Regions from separate parts of the Streptomyces sp. CWNU-52B genome, predicted to be linked through region 1. Evidence: riboswitches for the same ligand, from Rfam matches in the RefSeq annotation. Region 1 holds a riboswitch; the other holds the start of a gene.

Region 1 (4,997 bases):
GTGCCGCGGTCGCGGACGTCTGTGTGCGGACCGCGGACGAAGGAGGGGACTCGCGTGAGCTCTATCCGGACGAGGAGCTGATGCCGTCCCTCTTCGCCGCGCCCTACTGTCACCTGGAGCCGGAGCTGGCGTTCGTCCTGGACGACGGAGCGGGCAGGGCGGTCGGATACGTCGTCGGCACCGCGGACACACGGCGGTTCGTCACGAACTTCCGCGAGGGCTGGATCCCGCTGGTCGCCGGACGCTACCCCGAGCCCGTCGGGGAACCCCGCACGCCCAGCGAGGAGATGGTCCGTCTGCTGCACACGCCCGAGCGGATGGTCCTGCCCGAACTGGCCGACTATCCGGCCCATCTGCACATCGACCTCCTGCCGGGGTGGCAACGGCGTGGCTTCGGGCGGGAATTGATGCGAGCCCTGCTGACCGCCCTCGACGACCGCGGTGTCCCCGCGGTCCATCTGGGCATGGTCACCGCCAACACCGCCGCGCGGGCGTTCTACGACCGCCTGGGTTTCCACGAGATCCCCGTGCCGGCCCCCGGACCCCTCACGTACCTGGGCAGGCCGACCGCACCGGGCACGCTGTAGGACCGCCCCGCACCCTGCACTCCGTCAGCCGTCAGCCGGTACCGGGGGTGCGGGGTGCCGTGAGGTCAGGGCGGCCAGTTCGTCCGCGGTCTGTGGACCGGCGCCGGGATCCGTCAACAGGCCCTGCGTACGCAGGAGTTCGGCCACCGCGATGCCCCAGGGCAGCCGCAGCCCCGCCTGCTCCAGCAGCTCCGTGCGGGCCAGGGTCACGGCCGCCGGTCCGGTGACCGCCCCGGACGGGGTGAGCAGCGCCGCGTCGTCCGCCCAGCGCAGCGCGAGATCCACGTCGTGCGTCGCCATCACCACCGTGGTGCCGCTCTCGCGCAGCCCGCCGAGGGTCGACAACAGCCGCTCCTGGCCGTCCGGATCGAGCCCCGCGGTCGGTTCGTCGAGGATCAGGACACGTGGCCGCATCGCCACCGCGCCCGCGATCGCGGTCCTCTTGCGCTGGCCGTAGGAGAGCAGGTGGGTGGGCCGGTCGGCCAGCGCCGTGATGTCCAGCGCGGCGAGCGCCTCGGCCACCCGGGCCCGTACCTCGGTGTCGGGCAGGCCGAGGTTCAGCGGCCCGAACGACACGTCCTGGCCGACGGACGCGGCGAACAGCTGGTCGTCCGGGTCCTGGACCACCAGCTGGACGGTCGTACGCAGCAGGGTCAGGCCCTTGCGGTCGTACCGGACCGGCCGGCCCTCGACGGTCAACTGCCCGGCGCGCGGCCGCAGTCCGCCGCTGAGCAGCCGCATCAGCGTGGTCTTGCCGCTGCCGTTGCGGCCGAGCAGGGCGAGCGCGCGCCCGGCCCGCACCTCGAAGTCGAGGCCGCTGAGCACGGTCGGACCGTCCTCGTACGCGTAGGACGCGCCCCGCAGGGCGACCAGCACGGGCTCGCTCATCGCAGCGGCCTTTCCAGTACGAAGGTGAGGGCGGCCAGGGCCCCGAGCAGCGCGACGCTGGCGAGGGCGAAACGCGCGGAGACGCGGGCCGGCGGCACCAGGACGCGCAGGGTGCCGTCATAACCGCGCCCGGCGAGCCCGGCCTGAAGGCGGGTCGCCCGGTCGAAGGCCCGGACGAAGGCGGTGGCACCGAGCCCGGCCAGCGAACGCCAGGTGGCGGCACGAGTGGTGTGTCCCAGCCGGGCGGCCTGCGCCTCCCTGATCCGCCGTACGGAGTCGAGGAGCAGGAAGCTCATCCGGTACGTGACCAGGGCGACGTCGACGACCGGCGCGGGCACCCCGGCGTTCACCAGCCGTGGCAGCAGGTCGGACAGGGGAGTGGTGAACGCGAACAGGAGCACCCCGAGGGAGGCGGCGGAGGTGCGCAACAGCAGTTCTCCGGCTCGCGCCGGCCCGCCCTCGGCCAGGGTGACGAACCCGTCGGGACCGCCGACCTGGAGGAGCAGGGGGAGCGCCCCGGTCACGCAGAAACCGAGCGGCACCCGATAGGCGCGCCAGAGCCGGCGGCCGGGCACGGCGGCCGGACCCAGCAGCACGACCAGGGCCGTCACCAGGACCAGGGCGGCGCCCGGCCAGGGTGGGAGCGAGATGGCCAGCACGGTCAGACCGAGACCGAGCACGGCCTTGTCCACGGGGTGGCGGCGGCGCCAGCGACTGCTGTGCGCCGCCGCGTCGATCGGCAGCACGAGAACTCAGATCCGTCCGGCCGCGGACTCACCGGCTCCGGTGCCGGTACTCGTACCGGTTCCAGTACCGGCACTGGAGCCGGCGCCGGAGCCGGGTGCGCTCCCCGGGACTGCCTGAGCCGTGGAGACACCAGAGGTCCCGGACGCGGCGGCCTGGCCGTCCCGCTGTGCCAGTGCCCGGAGTTCACCCTGGCGCCGCCCCCGGCGCAGACCGAAGTAGTAGGCGAGGACGCCCGCGCCGAGAGCTGCCTGGAGGGCGAACAGCGCGGACTCGATCTCACCGGACGGCGGTTCGTACAGGGGCGAGAACCACGGCTCGTAGTCCGGCTCGATCTCGGTGATCGCCGTCTCCGCCTCCGCGTCGGAACCCGTGAACGGCTCCTCCTTGTGGTCGCCCAGGCCGAAGGCGAGTGGCAGCACGGCGAGCGCGGCCACGACGAACAGGAGCAGGGCGTTGATCTTCGCGTTACGGCTCATCGGGTCACCGCCTCGGACGCCTCGGACGCCTCGGTCGTGTCGGCCGTCCCGGTCCCGGACTGCTTCCTCGCGAGGAACACACCGAGCCGGGTCAGCTCGCCCTTGCTCGACTGCACCAGCAGCCGCATGACCAGCACGGTCAGCAGCCCCTCGCTCACCGCGAGCGGGATCTGGGTGACGGCGAAGATCGAGCCGAACTTGCCGAGCGCCCCCAGGAACCCGCTGCTCGGGTCGGGGAACGCGAGGGCCAGCTGCACACTGGTGACGCAGTAGGTCGACAGGTCGGCGACGAACGCCCCGAAGAACACCGCGACCATCAGCGGTACGTCGAACCGCCGCAGCAGCCGGTAGATCCCGTAGCCCGCCCATGGCCCGACGATCGCCATCGAGAAGACGTTGGCGCCCAGCGTGGTCAGCCCGCCGTGCGCGAGCAGCAGCGCCTGGAAGAGCAGCGTGATGGTGCCGAGAACCGCCATGATCGGTGGCCGGAACAGGATGGCGCCCAGTCCCGTACCGGTGGGGTGCGAGCAACTGCCGGTCACGGACGGCAGCTTCAGCGCGGAGAGAACGAAGGTGAAGGCCCCGGACGCCCCGATGAGCAGTGTGCTCTCGGGATGCTCCTTGACCTCACGGGTGAGCGACCGGACTCCGTGGACGACGAACGGCGCCGACGCGACGCCCCAGGCGACCGCGTGCGCCGGAGGAAGAAAACCCTCGGCAATGTGCATGGCTCAGCAGACCCTCTCCAGCACCTCGTGGATGGTTGACGCGCCTTGGCCGGTCTCCTGGCTTACGGGTAAGACCACCCGTGCTCCGCCTTCCCGGGTCCGAGGACCCAGTGGCTGCCCGTGAGGGCTGGAGCCGGACTTCCCGATCACAGTGGCGAGGGCCGCACCGGCATCACACCGATTTCCCGAGCACCAAGGCGTGGTGACAGTAGTGCGCGTGACGGGGTGGTGACAAGGCGTCCTCACCGGCGCGTCCATGGTCAGAGGGTGTGGACCGGGCCCTCGACGAGGCCGGAACGCCGTCCCCAGGGGCCCCTCGCGGCCCTTCGGTACGTGCCGAAGCATGCGCCAAGTCTTGACGTGCTCTTGACGAGATGACTCTATGGGAGCGCTCCCACTATTCCGAAACCCACGTTTCTTGGCGCTCACTTTCTGGAGTCGCAGTGAGAAGAGCAAGAAGCACGACACGAAAGAGCCATGTCGGCGCCCTGCTGGCCCAACTGGCCGCGTTGCTGGGGCTCGTCGTCCTCGGCGCCCTGATTCCGACTGCCGCGCAGGCCCAGTCGCCGTCGCCCGGCGTCCTCGCGACCGGCCTCCATGTCGACGACGGCCGGCTGCTGGAAGGCAACGGCAACGATTTCGTCATGCGCGGCGTCAACCACGCCCACACCTGGTACCCGGGCGAGACGCAGTCGCTGGCCGACATCAAGGCGCTCGGCGCCAACACCGTCCGCGTCGTTCTCTCCAACGGCCACCGCTGGACCCGGAACAGCGCCGCGGACGTGGCCGCCGTCGTCGCCCAGTGCAAGGCCAACCGGCTCATCTGCGTACTGGAGGTGCACGACACCACCGGGTACGGCGAGGAGGCGGCGGCCGCCACGCTCGACCAGGCGGCCGACTACTGGATCGGCCTGAAGAGCGTGCTCACCGGCGAAGAGAACTACGTCGTCATCAACATCGGCAACGAGCCCTGGGGCAACACCGACCCCGCGGGCTGGACCGATCCCACGATCGCCGCCGTCAAGAAGCTGCGCGCCGCCGGCTTCGAGCACACCATCATGGTGGACGCGCCCAACTGGGGTCAGGACTGGCAAGGAGTCATGCGGGCCAACGCCCGGTCCGTCTACGACGCCGACACCACCGGCAACCTGATCTTCTCGATCCACATGTACAGCGTCTTCGACACCGCGCAGGAGATCACCGACTACCTGAACGCCTTCGTCGATGCCGGACTCCCGCTGCTGATAGGCGAGTTCGGCGGTCCGGCCGACCAGTACGGCGACCCGGACGAGGACACCATGATGGCCGCGGCGCAGCAGCTCCGGCTCGGCTATCTCGCGTGGTCCTGGAGCGGCAACACCGACCCCGTCCTCGACCTCACGATCGGCTTCGACCCGAACCAGCTGAGTTCCTGGGGTCAGCGCATCTTCAACGGAGCCGACGGCATCGCGCAGACCTCCGAGGAGGCCACGGTCTTCGGCGGCGGAGACCCGGGTGACACCCAGGCCCCGACCGCTCCCGGCACCCCCAGGGCCGCCGCCGTGGCGGCCACGTCGGTGACCCTCACCTGG
Region 2 (4,997 bases), on a different contig from region 1:
GGTGTCGGGCCGCGGCACATGGGCCTCGACGCGGGTCAGGCCCCGGCGGGCCGGGGCGGCGGTGGTGGAGTCGCCTGTTCGAGTGTCGGTGATACGCAGCACGGGGTGAGCGTAGGCGGGTGCGGGGCCGCGCGCAGGGATGCCGACCTCATTCCGGACACGTGTTCGCGAGTGGCCGGGTCGTGGGCCGGCTCACGGTGCCCAGGAAACGCACGTGCGGCCGGCCTCCCGAGCCGTCGAGGGTGACGGCGGCGCGGACTCCGTACACCTCGGCGATGAGTTCCTCGGTGAGCACCTCGGCCGGGGTCCCGGCGGCCACCACGCGTCCCTCGCGCAGGACGACGAGCTGGTCGCAGTACATCGCCGCGAGGTTGAGGTCGTGCAGGGCGACGACGCTGGTGACCGGGAGCGAGGTGACGAGGGTCAGCAGGTCGAGCTGGTGCTGGACGTCCAGGTGGTTGGTCGGTTCGTCCAGCAGGAGTTCGCGGGGTTCCTGGGCGAGGGCGCGGGCGATCTGCACGCGTTGGCGCTCGCCGCCGGAGAGGGTGTGCCAGGACTGGCGGGCGCGGTCGGTGAGGCCGGTGCGGGCCAGCGCCTCGCGGACGGCCGCCTCGTCGGCCCCGGACGGCGGCGTCCAGGCGCGCCGGTGGGGGGTGCGGCCGAGGCGTACGACGTCCAGGACGCTCAGCTCGACCTGGGTGTCGGCCTGTTGCTCGACCACCGCCACACGGCGGGCGAGGTCGCGTCGGCCCAGTTCGGCGAGCGGGCGGCCGTCGAGGGTGACCACGCCGGAGGCCGGGGCGAGGACGCCGGAGAGCAGCCGCAGCAGGGTGGACTTGCCGGAGCCGTTGGGGCCCAGGAGTCCGACGGTGGCGCCGGTGGCGGGGCTGATGCTGACGCCGTCCAGGATGAGACGGCCGTCGGCGGTACGGCTGACGCGGCGGGCCCGGAGCCCGGCGGCCGACCCCGTCCCGGCGGCCGGCCCGGTCCCGGTGTGCTCGGTGGCGCTCCTGGTGTCCTCGGCCGTCATCGTGTCCTCCGGGTCCGGTAGAGCACCAGCACGAACACCGGTACGCCGATGAGTGAGGTCACCACGCCCACGGGCACCTCCTGGGGATCGAGGACGGTACGGGCCAGGGTGTCCACCCACACCAGGAACACCGCCCCGGCGAGCGCGGCGACCGGCAGCAGCCGGGCGTGGCCCGAACCCACCAGCGCGCGGGCGGCGTGCGGCAGGACGAGGCCGACGAAGCCGATGGCGCCCGCCGAGCTGACGAGCGCGGCCGTCAGGAGCGCGGTCGCGCACAGCAGCACCAGCCGGGTGCGGGCCACGGACACCCCGAGGGTCGCGGCGGCGTCCTGGCCGAAGGCGAACGCGTCCAGCGTGCGCGCGTACGCCAGACAGACCACCAGCGTGACCGCCAGCACCGCGAGGCAGACCCAGACATCGGTCCAGCCGACCCCGCCCAGGGAGCCGAGCAGCCAGAAGAGGACGCCGCGGGTGGTCTCGGCGTCGGCGGCCGTCATCACGACGAAGGAGGTGAGGGCGGAGAAGAGCTGCATCGCGGCGACCCCGCTCAGCACCACGCGGTCCGTCGTCCCGCCGAGGGTGTGGCTGAGCAGCAGCACCAGCCCGAACGAGAGCAGCGCGCCGAGGAACGCGCCCGCGGAGACCGACACGAGGCCGCCGCCGGCTCCCAGGACGACCACGACGACCGCGCCGGTGGAGGCGCCCGAGGAGACCCCGAGGACGAACGGGTCGGCGAGCGGGTTGCGCAGCAGGGACTGCATGACCGCGCCGCACACGGCGAGTCCGGCCCCGCAGACGGCGGCCAGGAGGGTGCGCGGCAGGCGCAGTTGCCAGACGATCCCGTCCCGGATGGGGCTCAGGTCCGTACTCCCCCAGCCGAGGTGGGACGCGACCACGGACCAGACGTCGCCGACGCGGATGTCGGCGGGTCCGATGGTGATCGCGACGGCGACGGATGCGACGAGCAGGGCCGCACCGGCCGCGCAGAGCAGGCCCACGCGCGGCCGGGTCACCCCGTGAGCCCGGACTTCCGCAGCGCGGAGGCCACTTGTTCGACGCCCTCGACGGTGCGGATGGACGGGTTCATGGCCTGTCCGCTGAGCAGGACGTACCGCTTCTTCTTGACGGCGGTCATGTTCCTGGTGACCGGGTCGGACTCCAGGAACTCGATCTTCTTCTTCGCGGACTCGGCGGTCTGCGACTTGCGGGTCAGGTCGCCGATGACCAGGACGTCGGGGTCGCGGTCGGCCACCGTCTCCCAGTTGATCTGGGGCCATTCCTCGTGGGTGTCGTCGAAGACGTTCTTCGCGCCGAGTTCCCTGGTGATGATGCCGGGGGCGCCGCAGCAGCCCGCCATGTAGGGCGATTCGGAGTTGGCGAACCAGTAGAGGAGGGAGACGTCCGAGGCGTCGATGCCCGACGTGGCCTTCGTCATGCGCTGCTTCAGCTCGGCGACGAGCTTGTCGCCCCGTTCCGGTACGCCGAAGACCTGGGCCAGGTCCCGTATCTCGCCGTAGATGACGTCGATGCCGATCGGTTTCTGCCGGGCGCCGTCGCCGTCTCCGGTGTTGTCCTTGCCCGCGCAGTCGGAGGGCGAGACGTACGCGGGCACGCCGAGCTTCTCGAACTGGTCCCGGGTGGCGACGCCGCCCTTGCCGAGCGTGGACTCGAACGACGCGGCGACGAAGTCGGGGTCGGCGTCCAGGACCCGTTCGAAGGAGGGGTTGTTGTCGGCGATCCGGGGCACCTCGGCGTTGGCCTCGGCCAGGCCCTTCATGACCGGGTCGGTCCAGGTGGCGGTGCCGGCCATGCGGTCGGCGAGGCCGAGCGAGAGCATGATCTCGGTGGTGCCCTGGTTGAGGGAGACGGCCCGCCGGGGCGGGGCCTCCACCCGGACGGTGTGGCCGCAGTTGTCCAGGGTGACGGCTGCCGCGGAGTCCGCGTCGGGTGAGTCGGGTGAGTCGGTGGCGCCGCAGCCGGTCAGCAGGATGGCCCCGGAGACGAACAGGGCGGCGCGGCGGGCGGGTCGTGCGATGGGCACGGGAAGTTCCTCAGACGTCGAGGGCTCGAACGCGAAGCCCGGTCGTACGGTGCTCCCCCGCCGTCAGGGGACCGCGGAGGCCGCCAGCAGGTCTTCGGACTCGGGTTCACCCGGACGAGGCGCCTTCCCGGACCGTCTTCGGGTCCAGTGGCCGATGCCCGCCCGTCACCCTCACCGCTGCGCGTCAGCTCCGGATTTCCACCGGATTCCCTGACCCACGTACATGGGTTCGACTGGCTCCCGCAAGCTATCACGGCGGGTTTTCCGGCCACGCGGCAGCACGGGCGGGCCGGAGTGCCCGGCGGGGACCTGGACACCGGTTCCCGCCGCACGTGCCCGGGAATCAGCACGCCGTGTCCGCTGTTGTCCGGCGCAGCAGCACTCACCCCGTCTGCATCCCGTCCGCATCCCGTCTGTCCAGGAGGCCCACCGTGTACGGCGACCCGGCAACCATCCGCAAGATCCTCTCCGAGCTCGGCGACACCTGGGCCGTCGTCGGCCTGTCGTCGAACGAGCGGCGTCCCGCGTACGGCGTCGCCGCGGTGCTCCAGCGCTACGGCAAGCGCGTGGTCCCGGTCCACCCGAAGGCCGAGACGGTCCACGGGGAGAAGGGGTACGCCTCGCTGGCGGACATCCCGTTCGAGGTCGACGTCGTCGACGTGTTCGTCAACAGCGACCTGGCCGGTGCCGTCGCAGACGAGGCCGTGTCCATCGGCGCCAAGGCCGTCTGGTACCAGCTCGGTGTGATCGACGAGGCCGCCTACGAGCGCACCCGCGCGGCCGGCCTCGACATGGTCATGGACCGCTGCCCGGCGATCGAGATCCCCCTCCTTGGCTGAACGTCCGCCGGTTCGTCCTGGGCGGCGCCCCGAACGCCGAGCCCGACCAGGCGGGTGCGTCCGCGTCCTGGGCGGGCGCCCGGCCGCGTGACGTGCCGCCGTTCCAGTCGCCGTCCCCGAGGACGAGCAGCGGGTCGAACATCACCACCACGGCCGCGAGCAGCAGGAAGAGGACCGGTCCGAGGAGCATCGGCAGCAGGAGCGAGTGGGCGGACCCGCCCGCGCCCACCCCGCCGCTCACGCCGTGCAGATGCACGCTGACCGCCGCCATGCCCGTGTAGTGCATCCCGGTCACGGCGACCCCCATGACCAGGCTCGCCCCCAGACTGGCGAGGAAGCCTCGGATCGCGATGGCCGCCCAGAGCGCGGCGGTGGCGGCGCCGACGGCGATCACGACGGAGAGCGCGACGGTCGGGATGTCGTACCGCAGGCCGCCGTTCAGCCGGATGGCCGCCATGCCTATGTAGTGCATGGCGGCGACCCCGAGGCCGGTGAAGGCGCCCGCGGCGATCAGGGTGAGGGTGCTCGCGCCGCGGTAGCCGACGGCGAAGACGCCGAGACCGACCACGACGACCGCCACCGCGAGGCTGAGGATCGTCAGGCCGACGTCGTAGCGGATGCGGCTCTCCTCGACCTGGAACCCGATCATCGCGATGAAGTGCATCGTCCAGATGCCGCAGCCGATGGACGCCGCCCCCAGCGCGAGCCAGCCGGCTTTCCTCGACGCGTCGTCGCGCAGGGACCGGGTGATGCAGCGCAGTCCCAGCGCGGCCCCCAGACAGGCCATGACATAGGCCGCGAGCGGTGTGAGCGTGCCATAACTGAATCCGTCGACCGTACCTTGCATATGCCAACATCCCCCCGGAATACGACGCTTGCGGGGACAGATGTTCGTGCCGTGGCGGGACGGGAGCAAGAGGTTTCGTGCAATCCACAGCCAACTGTGCCCTCCACCAGTCGATTCCGGTCAGGAGTAGGCGCCTTTGCGGCGGAGGAAGGCATTCCGGTGGCGCGGCTCCCGGACGACGCTCAGCGCTGCGGCTTCGACGTCACCGTGAACGGGGCCCCGTCCGGGTCCCGCAGCACC

Evidence for each region. A riboswitch is a leader RNA that binds a small molecule or an ion and turns the genes downstream of it on or off. The one in region 1 is predicted to bind cobalamin.
Region 2: linked by a shared signal. The riboswitch ahead of ACLVWQ_RS15390 (ABC transporter substrate-binding protein) and the one ahead of ACLVWQ_RS04585 (energy-coupling factor ABC transporter permease) in region 1 are both predicted to bind cobalamin.

The regions. Positions count from the first base shown of each region.
Region 1 is NZ_JBLFJV010000005.1:388,303-393,299, forward strand. It holds gene ACLVWQ_RS04565 (GNAT family N-acetyltransferase) at 1-587, shown strand, start outside; gene ACLVWQ_RS04570 (energy-coupling factor ABC transporter ATP-binding protein) at 612-1,475, opposite strand; gene cbiQ (cobalt ECF transporter T component CbiQ) at 1,472-2,221, opposite strand; gene ACLVWQ_RS04580 (energy-coupling factor ABC transporter substrate-binding protein) at 2,228-2,698, opposite strand; gene ACLVWQ_RS04585 (energy-coupling factor ABC transporter permease) at 2,695-3,426, opposite strand; cobalamin riboswitch at 3,456-3,638, opposite strand; gene ACLVWQ_RS04590 (cellulase family glycosylhydrolase) at 3,870-4,997, shown strand, end outside.
Region 2 is NZ_JBLFJV010000013.1:94,524-99,520, reverse strand. It holds gene ACLVWQ_RS15405 (hypothetical protein) at 1-102, opposite strand, end outside; gene ACLVWQ_RS15400 (ABC transporter ATP-binding protein) at 149-1,030, opposite strand; gene ACLVWQ_RS15395 (FecCD family ABC transporter permease) at 1,027-2,043, opposite strand; gene ACLVWQ_RS15390 (ABC transporter substrate-binding protein) at 2,040-3,071, opposite strand; cobalamin riboswitch at 3,139-3,324, opposite strand; gene ACLVWQ_RS15385 (CoA-binding protein) at 3,503-3,910, shown strand; gene ACLVWQ_RS15380 (MHYT domain-containing protein) at 3,867-4,757, opposite strand; gene ACLVWQ_RS15375 (VOC family protein) at 4,940-4,997, opposite strand, start outside.